Regions from separate parts of the Streptomyces sp. NPDC020965 genome, predicted to be linked through region 2. Evidence: riboswitches for the same ligand, from Rfam matches in the RefSeq annotation. Region 2 holds a riboswitch; each other region holds the start of a gene.
What was found. Region 2 has a riboswitch for cobalamin ahead of ACH4S7_RS00325 (cobalamin biosynthesis protein). Riboswitches for the same ligand answer to the same signal wherever they lie in the genome.
Positions count from the first base shown of each region.

Region 1: another riboswitch for cobalamin. It lies ahead of metE (5-methyltetrahydropteroyltriglutamate--homocysteine S-methyltransferase); the one in region 2 lies ahead of ACH4S7_RS00325 (cobalamin biosynthesis protein).
Region 3: another riboswitch for cobalamin. It lies ahead of ACH4S7_RS21775 (CbtB domain-containing protein); the one in region 2 lies ahead of ACH4S7_RS00325 (cobalamin biosynthesis protein).

Region 1 is NZ_JBIRRE010000004.1:88,447-95,993, reverse strand. It holds gene ACH4S7_RS14270 (NAD(P)-dependent oxidoreductase) at 1-775, opposite strand, end outside; gene ACH4S7_RS14265 (FGGY family carbohydrate kinase) at 772-2,367, opposite strand; cobalamin riboswitch at 2,657-2,876, shown strand; gene metE (5-methyltetrahydropteroyltriglutamate--homocysteine S-methyltransferase) at 3,063-5,387, shown strand; gene ACH4S7_RS14255 (hypothetical protein) at 5,473-5,796, opposite strand; gene ACH4S7_RS14250 (hypothetical protein) at 6,028-6,297, shown strand; gene ACH4S7_RS14245 (FtsX-like permease family protein) at 6,414-7,547, opposite strand, start outside.
Region 2 is NZ_JBIRRE010000001.1:61,329-68,875, forward strand. It holds gene ACH4S7_RS00310 (class II aldolase/adducin family protein) at 116-778, opposite strand; gene ACH4S7_RS00315 (anion permease) at 1,036-2,286, shown strand; gene ACH4S7_RS00320 (hypothetical protein) at 2,299-2,523, shown strand; cobalamin riboswitch at 2,757-2,899, shown strand; gene ACH4S7_RS00325 (cobalamin biosynthesis protein) at 3,016-3,984, shown strand; gene ACH4S7_RS00330 (cobyric acid synthase) at 3,981-5,765, shown strand; gene cobN (cobaltochelatase subunit CobN) at 5,762-7,547, shown strand, end outside.
Region 3 is NZ_JBIRRE010000007.1:87,284-94,830, reverse strand. It holds gene ACH4S7_RS21785 (hypothetical protein) at 1-845, shown strand, start outside; gene ACH4S7_RS21780 (CbtA family protein) at 897-1,664, opposite strand; gene ACH4S7_RS21775 (CbtB domain-containing protein) at 1,730-1,954, opposite strand; cobalamin riboswitch at 1,992-2,120, opposite strand; gene ACH4S7_RS21770 (histidine phosphatase family protein) at 2,194-2,760, shown strand; gene ACH4S7_RS21765 (aldo/keto reductase) at 2,872-3,753, shown strand; gene ACH4S7_RS21760 (hypothetical protein) at 3,834-4,094, opposite strand; gene ACH4S7_RS21755 (hypothetical protein) at 4,314-4,925, opposite strand; gene ACH4S7_RS21750 (PQQ-binding-like beta-propeller repeat protein) at 5,031-7,535, shown strand.

The DNA.
Region 1 (7,547 bases), on a different contig from region 2:
CGGCCAGCAGCGCGTCCTCCGCCACGACGGCCGCCCGGCCAGCGTTGACCAGGTAGGCGTCGGGACGCATCAGAGCGATCTGCTCGGGGCCCACGAGCCCCACGGTCGAGTCGTTGAGGGGCACATGCACGGTGATGACGTCGGAGCGGCTCATGAGTTCGTCGAGGCCGACGATCTCGGCGTCGTCGCCGAGGTCCCCCGCCGCCAGGAAGGGGTCGTAGACCAACACGGTCATGCCGAACGCCAGCGCGCGGCGCATCACCCGGCGGCCGATGGCGCCGCCACCGAGGATGCCCAGGGTGCGCCCGCCGAGGCCGATCCCACGGAAGCGGGTGTAGGGCTCGAAGATGTCGTCGGCGTGCCAGTTTCCGGCCCGCATCCAGCGCTCCGCCGCCCCGGTGTGGCGCACGGTGGACAGGATGAGGGTGAAGGCGAGATCGGCGGTGATCTCGGCGTTGCGCGCCGGGGTGGTCGCCACCGGTATGCCCCGGCTGGTGCAGGCGGGCAGGTCGACGTTGACCGGGCTGGCCCGGCAGGTGACGACGAACTTCAGCGCCGGCGCCGCGTCCAGGGCCGCCTGGTCGACCTTGTCGACCTCGCAGACGACCGCGTCGGCCACGGCGAGCCGGTCGGCGAGCTCGGGCCGGGCGAGGGAAGCGCCCGCCATCGACGGCTCCACGGTCTCGACGTCGAACAGACCGGCCAGCCGTTCGGCCGCGGCCGGGTCGAAGGGCGCGGTGATGAGCAGCCGCGGGCGCGGTGACGCACTGGTCACAGGGATTCCATTCCATCGGCGCCGGGCGCCGACTCGCTAGGGTCGGTAGGGGGAGAAGAGGGCGGTGACGCCTCGGTCAGCGTCCGCAGGTCACGCAGGGAGGGCCAGACGGGACGGAGCGCGTCCCGGGCGGCGGCGAAGGTACGCGCCTGCCGGTCGTGCAGATCCCGTACGACGGGGTCGGGCCGGAAGGTGTGGGTGGCGGCCGGTGGAGCCAGCAGGGCGAGCGCGGTGTCGAGGTCCTCGGTCACCCCACCGGCGACCATGGCCAGCGCGGCCACCCCGCGGGCTCCCAGCTCAGGTGCGGTGGAGCGCTCCACCGGCCGGCCGGTGACATCGGCCACCACCTGGCAGAGCAGGTCCGACGACGCCGATCCGCCGGTGATCCGCAGCGCCCGCCCGTCGACCGGTTCGTCCAGACACTCGCGCAGGGTGAGGGCGATCCCCTCGTAGACGGCGCGCACCAGTTGCCCGGGGGTCGTCAGGACGCTCATTCCCACCCAGGCGGCGGAGGCGGCCGGGTCGACGAACGGGGCACGTTCCCCCTGGGGCGAACCGTAGGGGAGGTAGAGGACACCGCCGGCGCCCGGACCGGCGGCCCGCGCCGGGCGCTCCAGGTCCGGCCAGTCGCTGTCCGCCTGCCCGGTCACCGTGCGGACCCAGTCGAGGTTGGGCGCGCCCGCCATGGGGGCCAGGCATTCGAGGACGCTGCCCAGACCGGTCGCCAGCGTGATGCGTCCCTCGGCCCCGGGGCCGGACATGTGCGCCGGGCCGGCCCGGCGCACATTGGCCGCGAAGGCCGTGGTGCCGACGATGAGGTAGGCGTCGCCCGGCCGGACCGCGCCGAGGCCGACCCCGCCCGCGGCGGCGTCGACCAGTCCGGTGGCCACGGGGATCCCCTCGGGCAGGCCGGTGGCGCGCGCGGCCTCGGCGCCGACCGTGCCGGCCGGTGCGTGCGGTGGTCGTACGGGGGCGAGCAGATGCCGGAACCGCTGGTGTCCCACTCCCTCGATCAGGGCGTCGGAGTAGGCGCCGGTGGCGACGTCGAGGTAGGTGCGGGAGGCATCGGAGGCATCGGTGGCGATCTCCCCGGTCAGCCGGAAGCGTATCCAGTCCTTGCAGTTCAACTGGTGTACGGCCCGTGCCAACCGCTCGGGGTGATCGTCCTCCAACTGCTCCAGCAGCACCGGCAGCGCGCCGGGGAACAAGGCTGAGCCGGTGATGTCGCTTACCAGAGCACCGCGGCCGTCCTGTTCCCACCGGGCCACCCGGGCGGCGGCGGTGCCGTCCATCCAGATCGCCGCGGGGCCGCACGGGCGCCCGTCACCGTCCACCAGCCAGGCGCCGTCGCCCTGCCCGGTCACGCCCACCGCGACGATCTCGACACCGTCACCGGCGTCCCGCACGGCGGCCCGCACCGTGTCGCGGACCGCGGACCAGATCTCGTCCATGTCCTGTTCCACCCGGTCACCGTGGTGCGTGACCTTCAGCGGTACCCGTGACCGGCCGAGTTGCTCTCCGTCCCGGGCCAGGACAACGGCTTTGACCGCGGTGGTGCCGGCGTCGATGCCGACCACTGCCTGCCGAGTCACTGATGAACCTCCCACAACCGAAAAATGAACATTGGTTCGCTGGGCGATCCAAAGTGCAGCAAACCTAGGTGGCCCCCAGGCGGCAGTCAACCGATTCCGGTCGTGGGTGCGGTGCCGGCAGGCCGGGGAGCCTCGCGTACGGCCCGGCCGGCGGGAGGCTCCCCGGCCGCTTCCCGCCCACGCTTGAGCCGCTCCACCGCCACCGGGCGCCCGCCAACCCTGATTCCTCCGTGGCGCACATCACGGTCCGGAATGTGAACGGTGCTGACTGGGACCCCTCGGTGCCTCTAGGCTGCGGGGCACAGCTGGTTCGCCCTGCCCGCCAGGCAGACGCGTCGTAAGAGGGAACCCGGTGGAAATCCGGGACTGCCCCGCAGCGGTGAGCGGGAACGACCGCCGTCATACGCACTGGACCCCCTGGCGGGGTCTGGGAAGCGACGGCCAGTAGGTGTCTGCCTCGGTAGGCGTGCCCGCGAGTCCGAAGACCTGCCCGCTGTCCGCGTACGACCGATCGTGCGCGGCGATCCCGGTGACCTCGTGGGCAGGTTGGGGTGCCTCCGGACCATGTCCGGGGGAGTGCACATCAGGCGGACGGCCGCGCCCGGCGCGCGGCATCGGTCCGTCCGGTCTGTCACCCCTTCGCGTTCTCGTCCCGTCCCCGGGATCTCATGAGACATCTCGCGAAGGAGAGTTCCGTGACACCGAAGTCCGCAGCCGCGGCAGCACGCGCCACCGTGTACGGCTACCCCCGCCAGGGCCAGAACCGGGAACTGAAGAAGGCCATCGAGGGCTACTGGCAGGACCGCGTCACCGCCGACGCCCTCCGGGAGACCGCGGCGGGCCTGCGCCGGACGAACTGGCTGCAGTTGGCCGACGCCGGGGTCCATGAGGTGCCGACCGGTGACTTCTCGTACTACGACCACATGCTGGACACCAGTGTCATGGTCGGCGCCATTCCCGAACGACACCGCGACGCCCACGCGGCGGACGCGCTCGACGGCTACTTCGCCATGGCACGCGGCACTCAGGACGTCGCGCCGCTGGAGATGACCAAGTGGTTCGACACCAACTACCACTACCTGGTCCCCGAACTCGGCCCCGACACCGTCTTCACGGCCGACTCGGCCAAGCAGGTGGCCGAATTGAAGGAAGCCCTCGCGCTCGGTCTCACCGCCCGGCCGGTCCTCGTCGGACCCGTCACCTATCTCCTGCTGGCCAAGCCCGCCCCCGGGGTGCCCGCCGACTTCGAGCCACTGACCCTGCTGGACCGGCTACTGCCGGTGTACGCGGAGGTCGTCGCCGATCTCCGGGCCGCGGGCGCCGAGTGGGTGCAGCTCGATGAGCCCGCCCTGGTCCAGGACCGCTCCCCGGCCGATCTGAATGCCGCCGCCCGCGCCTACCGTGACCTCGGCGAGCTCATCGACCGGCCCAAGCTCCTGGTCGCCTCCTACTTCGACCGCCTCGGCGACGCCCTGCTGGTCCTCGCCAGGAGCCCCATCGACGGCCTCGCCCTGGACTTCACCGAGCGGGCCACCGGCAATCTCGACGACCTCGCGGCAGCCGGGGGGCTGCGCGGCAAGCGTCTGATCGCGGGCGTGGTCAACGGTCGCAACATCTGGATCAACGACTACGAGAAGTCCCTCGCCACCCTCGGCACCCTGCTCGGCCTCGCCGACCGGGTCGATGTGGCCGCCTCCTGCTCCCTGCTGCACGTCCCGCTGGACGCCGCCGCCGAACGCGATATCGACCCGCAGATCGGCCGCTGGCTCGCCTTCGCCCGGCAGAAGACGGCCGAGATCGTCACCCTCGCCAAGGGGCTGGCACGAGGCACCGGCGCGATCACCGCCGAACTCGCCTCCAACCGGGCCGATCTGGCCTCCCGCGCCGGGTCCGCGCTCACCCACGACCCGGCCGTCCGGGCCCGTACCGCCGCCGTCACCGATGCCGACGGCCGCCGTTCCCAGCCGTACGCCGAGCGGACCATCGCCCAGCGCGCCCACCTCGGCCTGCCCCTCCTGCCGACCACCACCATCGGATCGTTCCCGCAGACATCGGAACTGCGGACCGCCCGCGCCGACCTGCGCGCCGGACGGATCACCACCGCGGAGTACGAGGAGCGCATCGGCGAGGAGATCGGCGAGGTCATCTCCTTCCAGGAGAAGGCGGGCATCGACGTCCTGGTGCACGGCGAGCCCGAGCGCAACGACATGGTGCAGTACTTCGCCGAACAGCTCACCGGCTACCTCGCCACCCGGCACGGCTGGGTCCAGTCCTACGGCACCCGCTACGTCCGGCCGCCGGTCCTGGCCGGGGACATCTCCCGGCCCGAGCCGATGACGGTCCGCTGGACGTCCTTCGCCCAGTCGCTCACCGAACGGCCCGTCAAGGGGATGCTCACCGGGCCGGTCACCATGCTCGCCTGGTCCTTCGTCCGCGACGACCAGCCGCTCGGCGATACCGCCCGACAGGTCGCCCTCGCGCTGCGCGACGAGGTGCGGGACCTGGAGGCGGCCGGCACCTCCGTGATCCAGGTCGATGAACCCGCACTCCGCGAGACCCTCCCGCTCCGGTCGGCCGACCATGCCGACTATCTGCAGTGGGCCACCGAGTCCTTCCGCCTCACCACCAGTGGCGTACGGCCGGCCACTCAGATCCACACCCATATGTGCTACGCCGAGTTCGGTGACATCGTCCAGGGCATCGACGACCTCGACGCCGACGTCATCAGCCTGGAGGCCGCCCGCTCCCATATGCAGGTCGCCACCGAACTCGCCGCCCACGGCTACCCGCGTGAGGCCGGACCGGGTGTCTATGACATCCACTCGCCGCGCGTTCCGAGCGCCGATGAGGCGGTCACCCTGCTGCGCAAGGGACTTGAGGCCATCCCGGCCGAACGCCTCTGGGTCAACCCCGACTGCGGCCTGAAGACCCGTGGTTGGCCCGAGACCAGGGCCTCCCTGGAGAGCCTGGTCACCGCCGCCCGGGAGGTCCGCTCGGGGCTGACAGCCGACGGAGCCTGACCGTACGGGCCGGGGCGGGCGATCGGGCCCGCCCCGGCCCCCCGGCGGCGGTGGACTCTCCCGAGGCCGGGGGCCACGCGCCCGGTCAGACGGTGAACCGCACCGACATGAAGGTGCTGTTCTCGGTCCACTGGCCCGGATCGAGTTCTTCCGCGGTGGCGTTCCGGCAGTTCTTCTCCACGTACATGACCGCCCTGCGGTCCGTGTTGTTGACCGTCCGACCCTGGACCCGGCGGCCCACCGGATAACAGTCACCGTCCCTCGGGTCGGTCAGCGTGTGCGGGACGTTTCCCGGCTGGGTGTGGTAGACGAACTCCCCGGTGGCGGCGTGCGCGCCGGGCGGAAAGGTGACACCCAGTACGGCGACCGCGCCGAAGACGGCGAGCGCCCTTCCTGTGCTGCGTCTCATGCATCCCTCTCTCCGGTACGGGGCCGAAGCCCCGGGGGCCACGGCACCACCGGCCGCTCGCGAGGGAGCGGGACGACCCGCGCCCCCCGGCGGTCTCCGCCAGTCTCGCCCAGAACGCCGGTGGCGTCACCGTCGTTCACCCTGTCGATCAGCGCCCGCCCCGTCGGGCGGGGTCCTGGTGTCCGTGGTATCCCTGGTGGCGCTGTCAGTGGTGGCTGGGATTCTGACGGTATGGACGAACAGATCATGCGGGGCCGGGTCTACGGATCGGACTACGACGCCCCCGACCCTGGCCCGCGGCCCGGCCACGAGTACGCGGAGCTGGTCGGCGGCCCGCTGGACGGACTCCTCCTCGACGTCACCGGATGGACCGTGGAGCGGCTCACCCGGAGCGCGGCGCTGATCACCGAGATCGGCCGGTACGGTCCCGGCGGGCGTGCCCTCTACGGGCCCCGCCCCGGTGATCCGAAGAAATGGGACTGGGAGGGGGACACCCCCTGACGGTCACCCCCGGGCGGTGCGGGCCGCCGAGCGATGCACGGGGGGTGTACGCGGACGCCGTGAACGCCGGTCCGTCCGGCCCGGCGTTCACGGTCATCGTCGGGGGTGCCCGCGGGTCATTCGGCGCGCAGACCGTCCGGGCGCATCACGCGCCACAGCGCCGGCATGCTGAGCACCGTGACCAGGAGGACGACGCCCCCGCCGATACCGGCCATCGCCGCGATACCGGTCCAGTTCACCGACAGCGGCAGGGCCGCCATCTTCAGCAGGATCATGCCGAGACCCGTACCGCCCGCCACCGCGAGTGCCAGCCCGAGCGCCACCGGCAGCGCGGTCTGCCACAGCACCGACAGGCCGAGCGTGGAGCGCCGGGTGCCGAACGCGACCAGCACCGCCAGCAGCTTCCGCCGCTCGCGCAACTGCTCCAGCACGGTGACCAACATGCTCGCGCCGATCAATAGAAGCGTGACGGTCGCGCCGATGAACAGACCCCGCTGGATGTTCGTGAGCTGCGGAACCCGCATGGTCTCCGCGTTGTACTCGACGTGCAGCAACGGATCCAACCGCGCGGCCGTGTTGCGCACTTGTTCGGCCGCGTCGCGGTTGGTCGGGTCCAGTTTGGCGAGCAGTTCGGTGTCGGCGTCCGCCAGGTCGGCGGTTCTGATCGCCTCGGGCGTGGTGAAGACGCCGGTCCCGAAGGCCCCCGCCGCATCCGGCACCAACCGGGTGCGGACGGTGTCGGCCGGGACGGTCCACAGTCTGGGCCCGGTCGTCGCCGGTCCGCCCTCCTCGCCCGCCAGGTCGACCCGTTCGCCGGGGGCGGGGGTGTACACACCGCCCTTCAGCGGGTCGTCGCCCAGCTCGTCGCCGACGGTGTAGACGCTGCCCGGCCGGCAGCCCGGTGTCTCGACGATCTGGCCCAGGCTCGCGCAGTCGCCGACGATCACGAAGGCCCCGACTTCGGTGCTGCCGGGTTTGTTGGCGCTGCCGCTCGTGTAGGTCAGGGTGGACAGCACGCCGGGCGTGGCCCGGACGGCGGCCGTGGCCCGCTGCTGGAGGGCGTCACCGGTGTACTCCTGGACGATCCGCAGCTCGCCGCGGACGGGGCTGCGGCCGGTGTCGTGCGTGTACCGGATCTCCAGCCCGGAGAACAGCATCTGCGCGGCGATGGCCCCGGCCACCGCGACCGTGACGCCGTTGACCATCCGCGCCGACGCGGCACTGTGCAACTGGATCCGTCGAACGGCGAG
Region 2 (7,547 bases):
CCCGGGCGCCCGGACACCGACGGCCGGTGGCAGCACCGGCCGTCGGCGCCTCGCCCCCGGATACCTCGCCCCGGGCGCCGGGGGCACAGGCGCCAGGGGCACAGGCGCCGGGGGCTCAGCCTTGCTGGCCGTACCCCTTGAGCTGTTCGGTGACCTCGGTGAGCTGGGCGTCGGTGAGCAGCGACGGGACCCGGCCGGGCAGGGAGGACGCGGTGAGCCAGAGGCGACACATCCATTCGAGCTGCGCGGTCCGGTCGTACGCCTGGTCGAGGGTGTCCCCGTAGGCGATGGTGCCGTGGTTCCGCAGCAGACACGCGGTGCGGCCGTCCAGGGCCCGGCGCATGTGCTCCGCCAGGGCCTCGGTGCCGTAGAGGGCGTACGGAGCCACGCGGACGGGCCCGCCCAGCGCCGCGGTCATGTAGTGGATCGGCGGCAGCTCGGTGACGAGGGTGGAGACGGCGGTGGCGTGCACGGCGTGGGTGTGGACGACGGCACGGGCGCCGGTGCCCTGGTAGACCGCCAGGTGGAGGGGGAGTTCGCTGGTGGGCGCGAGACGGCCGATGACCTGTCGTCCGTCGAGGTCGACGCCGACGATGTCGCCGGCGGTGAGCCGGTCGTAGGGGACCCCGCTGGGGGTGACCAGGAGGAGGTCACCGACCCGGGCCGAGACATTGCCCGATGTGCCCACCACCAGCCCCTCCGCCGCCGTCCTGCGGGCGGTGACGACGAGATCGCGCCACCCCTGTTCGATCGCGTCCTGACTCGGCTGATCGCTCATATGACGATCCTGGCAGCCGGAACCGCGCCCCGACAGACCGCGCGTGATGCATATCACCACACAAGCCATGAATAGCCCTTAGCGGCCACTTCGACCGGGCGCGGCCCGGCCCGGGGGCCGCGATCAACCCCCGCCGAGAGCAAGTGGAGTCCGTAACCTCACTTGGAGACACCCCGAAGTACACCCCAGTTCACCTTCCGTTCATCCAGGTTATCTACGTTCGCCGGGCCACTGACGTCCAAAGATTGCCTGGGTAAATGGAACACATCACGCTGCTGCTCACGATCGTGATCGTGACGGCTCTCGTGTTCGATTTCACGAACGGTTTCCACGACACCGCCAACGCGATGGCGACGACCATCTCGACCGGCGCCATGAAGCCCAAGACCGCGGTGGCGATGTCCGCCGTGCTCAACCTCGTCGGCGCGTTCCTTTCGGTGGAGGTCGCCAAGACGATCTCCAGCGGCATCGTCAACGAATCAGGCATAACCCCAGAAGTCATCTTCGCGGCGCTCGTCGGCGCCATCCTCTGGAATCTTCTGACCTGGCTGGTCGGTCTTCCGTCCAGTTCGTCGCACGCCCTCATGGGCGGTCTGATCGGCGCGACCATCGCCTCGGTCGGCATCAGCGGCGTCAACGGCGGCACCGTCGTCACCAAGGTGCTGATCCCCGCCATCGCGGCCCCGCTGGTGGCCGGCATCGGCGCCTACCTGGCCTCCCGGCTGACGTACAGGCTCGGCAAGAACGCCGACGCCAAGTCCACCGCGAAGGGCTACCGCGCCGGCCAGATAGCCTCGGCCGGTCTGGTCTCGCTGGCCCACGGCACCAATGACGCCCAGAAGACGATGGGCATCATCACGCTGGCCCTGGTCGCGGGCGGCGTGCTCGTCCCCGGCTCCAACCCCCCGATGTGGGTCATCGTCTCGGCGGGTGTCGCCATCGCGCTCGGCACCTACCTCGGCGGCTGGCGCATCATCCGCACCATGGGTCGGGGCCTCACCGACCTCCAGCCGCAGCAGGGCTTCGCCGCCCAGACCAGCGCGGCCAGCGTCATCCTCGCCTCCTCCAACCTCGGCTTCTCGCTCTCCACCACGCACTCCTGCTCGGGTGCCGTGATGGGTGCGGGCCTCGGCCGCAAGGGCGGTGTGGTCCGTTGGTCCACCGCCACCCGGATGTTCGTGGCCTGGGGTCTGACCCTGCCGGCCGCCGGTCTGGTCGCCGCGGCCTCGGAGCTGGTGACCCGGCAGGGTGACTGGGGCATGGCCGTCGTCACGATCTTCCTGGTCGCCTCGTCCGCCGCGATCTGGGTGTACTCGCGCCGCCAGGTCATCGACCACACCAACGTCAACGGAGACGACGAGGGCGACGCTCCCGGCGTCGTGACCGAGGCCATCGCGGCCGTCACCCCGCCCCCGGCCGGCACTCCCGTGGCGGACGGTCTCAAGTCGACCATCCCGACCCCCGCCTCCTCCGAACCCGGCCAGGCGACGCGCCCGGCCGCGGTGTAAGGACAGATCAGCATGAACATCGACTGGGCAGCCCTCGGCTCCGTATTCGGTATCAGTCTCGTCGCCACCGTGGCCCTGGTGGGCCTGTTCACCCTGGGCATCATCGGCCTGAGCAAGGAGCCGTCGGCGAGCGGCCAGGGCGGCGGCTCCGTCGCCGTCGCACGCACCGGCGCGTATGTCTGCTTCGCGCTCTGCCTGGCTGCCGTCTCGTACGGGATCTTCCTGATCGTGACCTGAGGTCACCGCCGCACCACCGCACCACCCACCGGGCCGGAACATCGCCGTCGATGTTCCGGCCCGGTGCCGTTCCCGGCGCCGCCGGCCGGGGGACGCCCGCGCCGTACCCGGGGACGGCTCACCCGCCCCCGGGCCGGGTCCACCCCCGTACGCCGTCCCGTACTCCCCCACTGGGCCCGGTTCCGTGTGGGGCTCGGCACACTGCCCCGTCGCAGGTCAACGGCAGGTTGACGGGTGTTCGCGCAGCGTGGTGGACTGCCGAGGCCATTACGACGTCAGCAGAGGAAGCCGGTGCGAATCCGGCGCGGTCCCGCCACTGTCACCGAGGACGACCATCCCCGGAAGCCAGGAACTCTCACCGTCGATCACGTCGAACCAGGGCGCGGATACCCTGAGTGAGGACATATCGCCATGCCCGGCCCCGGTTCAGCCGCTCCCCCGTGTCGCGCCCCGCGCTCCCGACCCGTCCGGAACGAGACTCCGGCCTGAACCATGCGTGCCGACCGAGTTTTCGCGTACGGCGCCCCCCTCGGCCTCGTCGGGGACCTGCTGCTCGGCGATCCCCGCCGCGGACATCCGGTCGCCGCCTTCGGTCGTGCCGCGGGCGCCGTCGAGCGTGTCCTGTGGCGTGACCACCGCGGGTGGGGCGCCCTGCACACCGCCGTCTGCGCCGGAGGCGCCGCACTGGCCGCCGCGCTGCTCGCGCGCGGGGTCCGGGTCGCCCCCGCCGCTTCCGTCGCCCTGACCGCCGCCGCCACCTGGACCGTCGTCGGCGGTACGTCGCTGGGACGGGAGGCGCGCGCCATCGGCGCCGCCCTCGAAGCCGGGGACGTGACCCGGGCCCGTGCGCGACTCCCCCATCTCTGCGGGCGTGATCCGCAGTCGTTGGACGAGCGGCAGATCGCCCGCGCCGTCGTGGAGTCCGTCGCCGAGAACACCTCCGACGCCGTGGTGGGCGCGCTGGTCTGGGGCGCGGTCGCCGGTGTGCCGGGTCTGGTGGGCTTCCGCGCGGTCAACACCCTGGACGCGATGGTCGGACACCGTTCGCCCCGGTACCGCCGGTTCGGCTGGGCCTCGGCCCGCCTCGACGACCTCGCCGGCTGGCCGGGCGCCCGGCTCACGGCCGCTCTCGCGGTGCTCGCGGGCGACGACCCGCGCGGCGCCGTACGGGCGTGGCGGGCCGACGCCCACCGGCATCCGAGCCCCAACGCGGGCCCCGTGGAGGCGTCGTTCGCCGGAGCGCTCGGCGTCCGGCTCGGCGGCACCCTGGCGTACGGCGGCCGGGTCGAGCACCGGCCGGTGCTCCATGGCGCGGGACGGCCGGTGGAGGTCGCGGACATCGAACGCGCCGTGCGGCTGTCACGGCGCGTGGGTCTGCTGGCGCTGGGCGTGAGTGTGGCCGGGCGGCTGTTGGCCACCCGGGGAGCGCGGCGGGTCCGCGGACGGGAGGGGACGGCATGAGTGGTCGTGGGAAGCGCGGTGGCGGGCTGCTGGTGGCGGGGACGACCTCCGACGCCGGCAAGAGCGTCGTCACCGCCGGGATCTGCCGCTGGCTGGTGCGGCAGGGCGTGAAGGTCGCCCCCTTCAAGGGCCAGAACATGTCGCTCAACTCCTTCGTGACCCGGGAGGGCGCGGAGATCGGCCGCGCGCAGGCGATGCAGGCGCAGGCCGCGCGGGTGGAGCCGACGGCGCTGATGAATCCGGTGCTGCTCAAACCGGGGAGCGACCGCAGCAGTCAGGTGGTGCTGCTGGGCAAGCCGGTCGGGGAGCTGAGCGCGCGTGGCTTCTTCGGCGGGCCGGACGCACCGGGGAACGCGCTGCGCGGCGGCCGGCAGGAGGCGCTGCTCGGGACCGTCGTGGCGTGCCTGGAGGAGCTGCGGGGCACGTATGACGCCGTGATCTGCGAGGGGGCGGGCAGTCCGGCCGAGATCAATCTGCGCCGTACGGACATCGTGAACATGGGGGTCGCCCGGGCCGCACGGCTCCCGGTGCTCGTCGTCGGGGACATCGACCGCGGCGGCGTCTTCGCCTCCTTCTTCGGTACGACGGCACTGCTCGGCGCCGAGGACCAGAAGCTGGTCGCGGGGTATCTCGTCAATAAGTTCCGCGGGGACGTGGCACTCCTGGAGCCGGGGCTTGAGATGCTCCGGGGACTCACCGGACGGCAGGTGTACGGGGTGCTGCCGTATGCGCGGGGCCTCGGCATCGACGAGGAGGACGGGCTGCGGGTCTCGTTGCGCGGAGCCGTGCGCGAGTCGGTGGTGGCACCGCCCGTCGGCGCGGACATCCTGCGCGTCGCGGTGTGCGCGGTGCCGCTGATGTCCAATTTCACGGACGTGGACGCACTGGCCGCCGAGCCGGGTGTGGTGGTCCGATTCGTGGACCGGCCGGAGGAGTTGGCCGATGCGGATCTCGTGATCGTGCCGGGAACCCGGGGCACGGTACGGGCGTTGGAGTGGCTGAGGGAGCGCGGACTCGCGCGGGAGCTGGCGCGCAGGGCGGCCGACGGCCGTCCGGTGCTGGGGATCTGCGGCGGGTTCCAGGTGCTCGGTGAGCACATCACGGATGAGGTCGAGTCACGGGCGGGTTCCGTGACCGGTCTGGGACTGCTGCCCGTGCGGGTGCGGTTCCGGGCCGAGAAGACCCTTGCACGGCCCGCGGGCACAGCGCTCGGCGAGCCGGTTACGGGATACGAGATCCACCACGGCGTCGCCGATGTGCTCGGCGGCGAGGAGTTCCTGGGCGGCTGCCGGGTCGGTGAGGTGTGGGGCACCCACTGGCACGGCTCGTTGGAGAGCGACGGCTTCCGACGACAGTTCCTGAGCCGGGTTGCGAGCGCCACCGGCCGGCGCTTCGTACCCGCTCCGGACACGTCGTTCGAAGCCCTGCGCGAGGAACAGCTCGACCGCCTCGGCGATCTCGTCGAGGACCACATGGACACGGACGCGCTGCTGCGGCTCATCGAGCACGGCGCGCCCGCCGGTCTTCCCTTCATCCCGCCGGGTGCGCCCGACCACCCGACGCCCGCACCGGCCACGGCATCGGCATCGGCATCGGCATCGGACACATCCGGCGCGCCCGCCCCAGCCGAGGCATCGGACACATCCGGCGCGTCCAGCGCATCCGGAGCACCAGACACAGTCACCGCATCAGGCTCAACCGCCACACCAGACACACCCAGTACATCCGCCACACCCACCACCACGTCCGCCGCATCTGGAGAACTCGGAGCACCCGCATGAACACAGTGCTGTTGTTGTCGACCGCCGACACGGATCTGCTGGCGGCCCGGGCCTCCGGCGCGCCGTACCGGATCGGCAATCCGACCCGTGTCGACGTGGCCGCCGAACTGCCCGGGCTGATCGAGGGCGCCTCGGTCGCCGTCGTCCGGCTGTTGGGCGGCAAGCGCGCCTGGGAGGACGGGCTCGCCGCGCTGCGGGCCTCGGGGATACCGACGGTGCTCCTCGGCGGGGAGGCCGTCCCGGACGCCGAGCTGATGGCCGAGTCGTCGGTGCCGGCCGGTGTGGTCGCCGAGGCTCTGCGCTATCTGGTGGAGGGCGGCCCGGGGAATCTGGTCGAGCTGGCCCGCTTCCTCTCCGACACCGTGCTGCTGACCGGCCACGGCTTCGCCGAACCGCAGAAGATGCCCGAGTGGGGGGTGCACGGCGGCTACGCCCGCGAGGAGGGCCGCCCCACGGTCGGCGTGCTCTTCTACCGCGCCCACCAGCTCGCCGGGAACACCTCCTTCGTGGAGGTGCTCTGCGACCGGATCGAGGCCCGGGGCGCCAACGCACTCCCGGTGTACGTCGGTTCGCTGCGGGACGCCGGACCGGAGCTGTACGAGCTGCTGGGGACGGCCGACGCGCTGATCGCGACCGTGCTCGCGGCTGGCGGCACCAACGCCTCCCGGGCCAGCGCGGGCGGCGACGAGGAGGCGTGGGACATCGGCGCCCTCGCCGAGCTGAACGTCCCGGTGCTCCAGGGACTCTGCCTCACGTCGTCGCGGGCGGCCTGGGAGGCGTCGGACGCCGCCCTCTCGCCCATGGACGCGGCGATGCAGGTGGCGATCCCCGAGTTCGACGGGCGGCTGATCACGGTCCCGTTCTCGTTCAAGGAGCGCGGGCCCGACGACGTACCGGTCTATGTCGCGGACCCCGAGCGGGCCGCGCGGGTGGCCGGGATCGCGGTGCGCCACGCCCGGCTGCGGCACAAGCCGAATGCCGAGAAGAAGCTCGCCCTGGTCTTCACCGCCTACCCCACCAAGCACTCGCGGGTCGGCAACGCCGTGGGTCTCGACACACCCGCTTCGGCGGTGCGGGTCCTGGACGCGCTGCGGGACGCCGGCTACCAGGTCGACGGCTATCCGGACAACGGCGACGAGCTGATCCACCGGCTCATCAACGCCGGTGGGCACGATGTGGAGTGGCTGACCGAGGAGCAGTTGGCCGCCGCCCCCGCCCGGGTGCCGCTCGCCGACTACCGTGGCTGGTTCGACAAGCTGGAACCGGAGCTGCGCGACGGGATGCTGGAGCACTGGGGGGAGCCCCCGGGCACCCTCTACGTCGATGGCGACGACGTCGTCCTGGCGTCACTGCAGTTCGGCAATGTGGTCGTGATGATCCAGCCGCCGCGCGGCTTCGGGGAGAACCCGATCGCGATCTACCACGATCCGGACATGCCCCCGTCGCACCACTACATGGCGGCCTACCGCTGGCTGGAGGAGTCGTTCGGCGCCGACGCCGTCGTCCACATGGGCAAGCACGGCACCATGGAGTGGCTGCCGGGCAAGGGCCTCGGGCTGTCGGCAGGGTGCGGCCCCGACGCGGTCCTCGGTGAACTGCCCCTGGTCTACCCCTTCATCGTCAACGACCCCGGCGAGGGCACCCAGGCCAAGCGCCGGGGGCACGCCACCGTCGTGGACCATCTGGTGCCGCCGATGGCGCGCGCCGACACCTATGGCGACCTGGCGAAGCTGGAACAACTCCTGGATGAGTACGCCCTGGTCAGCGATCTCGACCCGGTGA
Region 3 (7,547 bases), on a different contig from region 2:
TCAACATCGCCTGTTCCGGTACGGAGGCCGAACAGCTCTCCCGGGCCGTCGGAAACAGCGAGGCGCAGCTCGAACAGGTGCGGAAGCTGGCGGTCGGGCACACCGTCAGGACCGTCGTCCTCTCCGTCGGCGGGGACGACGTCCAGCTCATCAAGACCATGAAGGCGTGCGCCGACGCCTGGCAGAACAATCGGTACTGCTCGACCGACGCGGCGATCACCACCCCGGTGGCCGAGCGGACGCGGACGGTCGGCGACAAGGTGGTGAAGGCCGTCCAGGCCGTCAGGGAGGCGGTCAAGGAGAGCGGTGTCACCCCGAGGATCGTCGTGCAGTCCTACCCGCTGCCCCTCGCCACCGGCGACCCCACCACCACCGCCGCGCACGACGAGAACAGCTGGGACCGCTGGAGCGCGTACGGCTGCCCCTTCTACAACCGCGATCTGAGCTGGCTCGGCACCGGGGCGGGCCCCGCCCTCAACACCGAGATCAAGAAGGCCGCCCAGCGGGCCGGTGCGGACTTCGTGGACCTCGGCCGGCTGCTCGAAGGGCACCAGGTCTGTGGCAAGGACCCCCTCCAGACCTCCTTCGCCGCCGACGGCACCATCGTCAGACCGACCGCCGCGCGGGCCGAGTGGGCCCGCTATCTGCCCCGTACGAGGGCCGGACTGCCCGCCGACGAGGAGCGCGAGCTGCTCCATCCGAACTACTACGGACAGCGGGCGCTCGGCCGGTGTCTGACCCTGGTCGTCAGCAAGCTGCCCACCACGGCCGTGGGTTCGACCGCGCGGTGCGTCGGCGCGGCGGGGCAGGCGCCGGACGCGGTCACCGTCTCGTACGCCGACTGACGCCGGAGCCCCCACCGGACGGATCGGACCGGTGGGGGCGGCGGCCTCGGTTCAGCTCCTGGCGGCCGTCGCGCGCCGCGCCGTGCTCGCGCCGTCGCGCGGGGCGGCCCTTGGCACGAGGAGTCGCTCGGTCAGTTCGCCGAAGACCAGCCCGAAGACCGTCCACAGGGTCGCCTGGATCGCGAGCGTCGACAGCCGGAACTCCCAGACCACCGAGGCGGGGAAGCCCTTCGGCACCTCGTTGTACGACGGCAGGAACGCGAAGGCGATCCCCACGGCGACGACGAACGCCGCTCCCGCCACGGCCGTCGCGTGCCAGTTCCCCAGCCGGGGGGCGAGCCGCTTCCCCAGGATCACCGCGGCCACCGCGAGCAGCACGCTGAGCACGACCATCAGGAAGTACACGGTCGTGCGTTCGCCGATGGTGTCCGGGTCGCCGACGGCCGGCGGATTCGGCGGATACTTCAGATACGGCACGACGTACACGGCCAGCAGCGCGCCGAGGGCGACCAGCGCGGCCGTCGCGCGCGGACCGAACCGGCCGACGCGGCCGAGGGCGACACAGGTGGCGAGCGCCGCGACGCCACCGACGGCGACGCCGAAGACCAGCAGACCGGTGGCGAGTCCGGCGGTGGACTGCATGGTCCGGCTGACCAGCTCCTCGCCGCCGTGCTCATGGCTGTTGGCCTCCTCGAAGGCGATGGCCGCGTCGACCGGGCCCTCTCCGAGGAAGTACGCGACGGCCAGGGCGACGGCGCCGGCGATCAGGCCCGCGACCATGCCGCGGACGAGCAGGGCTCTGACGGATATGGAGTTCATGGATGGTTCCCCTGGGCGATGTCGATGAGACGGGTGCTGAGTGGTCGTGCCTCAGTGGTGCTGTCTCAGTGGCAGGGGAAGCCGAGGAGATGGCGGCCGTCGTGCACCCATTCGTGCACGCTTTCGCCCGAGATGAGCGAGGTGGCGCCCTGCTCGGCGCCGACGAAGTAGAGCAGGATCAGTGCCAGGACGCCGGTGAAGACGGCCCAGGGCGCGATCTCCTTGAGCGATACGGGGACGATCGCCGGTGCGGTCGGTGACACGGACGCCGATGCGGCGGACTGGGCCATGGCAGAACCTCCAGAGGGAACACGCGTCCCGTTCGTGGTGCCGTGAAGACGAGGGTGCCGGGTCTGACTTCCCGCGGAGATACGGGTACACAGTGGCGCGACCGTGCCGGATTCGCACCGGACTTCCGTCACACCTTCGTCATGTACACGCGACCGTACCGCTTGAGGGCGGGGGCCGCCATGGCGTGGGATGGCCGAAAACAACGGCCCCCGGGGGGGGCCTGACGGAAGGGGCGGATATGACGGTACGGCTGACACTGGTCTCACCGGCGACCACGAGCGCGCTGCGGGAGGCGCGCTTCGGGGGCGATGAGGGACTCGACGGACCGGGCCTGCGTGCCGCCGGGGCCGCCGCGGGCGCGCTGCCGCGCCCGGACCGGGCGCTGACCGGCCCCTCCCGCCGCTGCCGCGAGACGGCGACGGCGCTGGGCCTGCGACCGGAGCGGGTACCGGCGCCCGCCGACTGCGCCATGGGCACCTGGCACGGCCGGACCCTGGACGAGGTGAGCGCGGCGGAGCCCGCCGCCGTCTCCCGCTGGCTCAGCGACCCTTCGGCGGCGCCGCACGGCGGGGAGTCCCTGCGGGAGTTGTGCGGGCGGGTGGGGGCGTGGCTGGATTCGCTGGACCCCGGCCATGTGGTGGCGGTGGTGGAGCCGGGGGTCGTCCGCGCGACGACCGTCCGGGCGCTGGACCTGCCCCTGGAGACCTTCTGGCGGCTGGACGTCGCCCCGCTCACCCTGACGCGCCTCTCGGGCCGCCTCAACCGCTGGAACCTCCGGTGCGGGTCCGCCCCCGGGGGCGGGTGAGCGTGCGGCGACGGAGTCCACCGACCCGGAACGGCCCCCGGGCCATCAAATGCCGGCTCCCGGTCCAACGGCGTTGTTAGCGTGTGCCGTTGAATGAGGGGAAGACGATAGATGACATCGACCACGTTCCACATCGGGGGAGAGCTCGGCGTACGGCGGCTCGGCTTCGGAGCCATGCGACTGCCGACCGAGCCCGGCCCCGATCGGGAAACCTCACTGAACATCGCCAGGCGCGCCGTCGAGTTGGGCGTCACGCTGATCGACACCGCGCACATGTACGGCGGGGGCGCCAACGAGGAACTGCTCGCCGAGGCCCTGTACCCGTACCCGGACGGGCTGCTCATCACCACGAAGGTGGGCATTGCGCGATCGAGTCCCACCGCCCAGTGGAAGCTCGACGCACGGCCCGACGTCCTGCGCGACCAGGTCGACCACGCCCTGCGCCGACTGCGCGTCGACCGGCTCGACCTGCTGCAACTGCACCGCATCGATCCGGAGACCCCCCTCGCCGACCAGCTCGGCGCGCTGCGGGAACTCCAGACCGCGGGCAAGATCGGACTGATCGGGCTGTCCGAGATCACCGTCACCGAACTCGACCAGGCGCGGCGGATCGTCGAGGTCGCGAGCGTGCAGAACCGGTACAGCGTGGTGGACCGCGAGCACGAGCCCGTACTCGCGGCCTGCGAGGCGGCGGGGATCGCGTTCCTGCCGTGGCGGCCGGTCGCCGAAGCGGCTCCGGGCGGGGCGGCTTCGGGCGGAGCGGCTTCGGGCGGAGCGGCCGAGCTGGCCGCGGTGGCGGCGGAACTCGACGCGACCCCGGCGCAGGTCGCGCTCGCGTGGCTGCTCGACCACTCCCCGGTCATTCTCCCGATCCCCGGCACCGGCCGGCTCGACCATCTGGAGGAGAACGTGGCCGCGGCCGATCTCCGGCTGACCCCGGTACACCGGGAGCGTCTGGACCGGCTGGGGCCCTCCGGCGGGGTAGGCGTCTGAACCCCGGCGACGGGCTCGCCGGGTGAGGGAGCGTCGGCGGCCCCCGGTATCCAGGAGGCCGCCGACGCCAAGGGGTGGGGTCAGCGCTTCAGGATGCCCTCGAACTTCGCCCAGTCGTACATCTGGTGCACCGCCTGTCCGAGGATCGGCACGCTGATGTGCTCGAACACGTCCTCGATCAGGTCGATGTCACCGGTCACGATCAGCGGCCCGGTGATGTTGAGCAGGCCACCGGAGCGGGGCTCCCGCTCCTGGGCGTGGGCGGTACCGCCCGACAGTGCCAGGGCCATACCGGCCGCCATCGCCACCACTACACCCGCACTGCGTACACGACGGAACATCAGCTCTCCGTTTCTGGGGACCTCAGGCTCTCCGCACCCGCGCATGTCAACCAGCCCTGAGGGCAGGGGAGTTGGGGGAAACATCGCCGCGCGGGCCGAAGTGATGATCAGCTTGCCATCGGGTCAAGGGCAAGTAAAGTGCCTGCCAGGAAGTAAATGATCATCACATCGGGAGTGGTCCCGCCGATACCCCGGGCGCCCTCGCTGCCGGACGGTTCGTCAGCCGGGCCGCACCACTTCACCGTTGAGCTCGCCCTCGCGCGCGCGGAGCAGGCGGTTCACGGTGGCGCGCGCCTCCCGGGTCCGCTCCAGTGCCGCGAGGGTCTCCGGGGCCACGGTGCGTGCGCGGGATCCGCCGTCGGCGGAGTGGCGCAGGACCTCGGCCCGTATCAGGCGGTTGCTCTCCCGCAGATGGCCCAGCAGTTGGGAACGGGCGTCGGTGGCCAGCGCGTCCCCGTCGCCCGCTCCCCGGGGCACGGCGATCAGCTCGCGGGGCACGTCGACCGAGTCGGTCCGCAGGTCGATGCCCGCCCGGTACGCCTCCTGGCCGAGCCGCACGGTCTCCTCGTCGAACCGCTCCAGATCCATGGGGCGGTGGGCTTCGAGCTCCTGGACGGCGCGGTCCAGCGCGTCGAGCCAGGCCCGGCTCGTCACCCTGATCAGCAGGAGTCGGGCGGTCTCGGCCTCCCGCCAGAGGGCCAGTTTCTCGCTCTCCTGCTCCTCAGTCTGCCGCCGGTGCAGTCGCAGGGGTCCGTAGACCCCGCCGAGAGCGGTGAGCCCGGCGCCGACGAGCGCTCCGACCGCTCCGTACAGTGCCCCGATGTCCGCCATGCGTCCCCTTCTCCGGAGGCGCCAACCCGTCTCCGTGTGCGCCATGTTGATCAGAGCGTACGATGGCGTCCCCTCGGCGGGAGGCCATGGAGAAGGGGTGGGCACGTGCTGAGACCGCTCGGTGCCATGTCCCCGCGGCGGATCGGTCCGTATGCGATTCTCGCCCGGCTCGGCGGCGGCGGGATGGGCGATGTGTACCTCGGCCGCCGCGACGGCGAGCATCAGCCGGACGCGCTGGTGGCCGTGAAGACGATGCGTCCCCATCTGGTGGACGACCCGTCCTTCCGCGACCGGTTCCGGCGGGAGACGGAGCTGGCCGGCACAGTGCGCGGCCCCTGTACCGCCATGCCGGTGGCCGCCGACGCGGACGCCGACCCGCCGTGGCTGGCCACCCGCTACATCGCGGGGCCCACCCTGGGTGCCGCGCTCCGGCGCTGCGGTCCGTTCCCGGAGGACGCGGTCCGGGCCCTGGGCGCCGATCTCGCCCTGGCGCTCGCCGAATTGCACACGGCCGGGATCGTCCACCGGGACGTCAAGCCCGGAAATGTGCTGCTCGACCGCGACCGTGCCCTCCTCATCGACTTCGGTCTCGCCCGGATATCCGGGACGACCACGCAGGTGACGAGCGAGGGCGGGGTACTCCTCGGCACCCCCGACTTCATGTCCCCGGAGCAGTTGCGGGACAGCCGGACGGTGACCTCCGGATCGGACGTGTTCAGCCTGGGCGCGCTGCTGTGCTTCGCGGCGACCGGGGTGAAGCCCTTCGGCGATGGACCGGCCGCCGCCGTACAGCACCGGATCGCCCAGGGGGCGCCGGCGCTCGACGCGGTGCCCGAGGGGCTCAGGGACATCATCGGGCGCTGCCTGGACCCGGTTCCGGCCCGCCGCCCCCGGCCCGACGAGCTGGCGGAGCGGTGGGGTGCGGGCACCCGGTGGGGCGGCTGGCCGGTCCCCGTGCGGGAACACGTCGAGGAGTACCGGCGCGAGGCCCGGGAGGTGTGCGCCGCGGCGGTGCCGCTCCCGGCCCCCGGGCCCCCGGACCGGGACGCGGCCATGGCTCCCCGATCGCCCGAGGTGCGGAACGAGCCCTCGGTGGACCGGCCTTCAGGGGTTTCGGAGGCTTCGGAGGTGGGGCACGAGCCCCCGCCCGGCAGCCGGGGACAGCGCCGCCGCGTGGCCCTGGCCCTGATCCTCGCGCTGGTGTCGGTGGTCGGCGCGGGCACCTGGCTCTGGCGGGCCGGCCCCTGGCGGGACGGTACGGACTCCGCGCCGCCGGCGCGCGGCCCCGTGGCACTGCCGGCGGGCGTCGACGACCGGGGCACCGCCGATTCCTCCCGCGTCCTGCCGCGGGGACCGGCCGGCACCCCGCCCGGCTGGCGGCCGTGGCGCGGCCGGCTGGCCGGACCCGCGCTGGGCTGCGCCGCGGGGACGAAGGTGCTCGTCTGCCGCCTCACCGACGGCACCTACACCGCGCTGGACCCCGCCGATGGACGGCGGCTGTGGACCATCGGCAGCTACGACCCCGGTACGGATTCGTACATCAGCCCGACGGGACTCCAGGTCTTCCCGGCCCAGAGCAGCCAACCGACGGTCCACGGCCGGAATGTCGTCCTCAGCACGGACGGCTGGCTCCAGGCGCGCGACGCGCGCACCGGGAAGCTCCGCTGGGAGCGGGAGTCGGCGGGCGCGCTGGCCGTCCGGTCCCGTCCGCTGGTCGGCGACGGCATGGTCTTCACCGTGACCTCGCCGAAGCAGGACGCGCCCGGGGTGACTCCGCGCCTCTCGATGACGGCCTTCGCCCTGTCGGACGGCCGGGAGCTGTGGACGAGGGCGCTCTCCGCGCAGGAGTACGCGCGGGCGGAGCTGCTGGACTTCGAACCCGTCGCGTACGCCGACGGCCTCGTCCACGCGCTGAGCGATGGGGGCCTGGTCTCCTACGACGGCCGCACGGGCGCCGCCCGCGGCCAGGCGGCGAGCGAGGCGAAGGGGTGCGACACGCTGGCGGTCACGGGACGGGCCGCCTTCTGCTCGCACCAGGAGGACAGGGCGACCAGCCCGGTCCTGCACCGGCTCGACGCCACCACCCTCCAGCCGGTCGGCCGACCGATGGCGCCGAAGGGACCGCCGATGGGCTATCTGAGCCGGCTCGCCGCGGTGGACGACCGGATCGCGGTCGTGCTCGCCCCGGGCGCCGCGGCGGACCCGGACCTCGGAGTGGACGAGAAGGTGCCCGGTGTGGTGGTCCTGCTCGATCCGCGCACCGGCGCGGAGCGCGGCCGTTATCCGCTCTCCGCCAGCGCGGGCACCTCCCCCCTGCCGTCCGGCGCCGACCAGGTGGTCACCGATCCGATGATCGTCGGTGATGCCGTCGTGTACGCGGACCACTCGGCCCTGCACGTCATCCCGCTGACGGCGGACGGGCGTCCGGGGCGGGCACGCGTGGTGCCGGTGGCCGGCGCGCCCGGACCACGCCCGGAGGAGCGGTACGACCGGGTCCGGGGACTGAACCTGGCGCGGGAGATCAGACCCCCCGTCATGATCCCGCTGGGAGACGCCGTCCTGATCGTCTACGACAAGGGGACCATCGTCTCCGTACCCCTGCCGGAGTGAGCGGATACCACC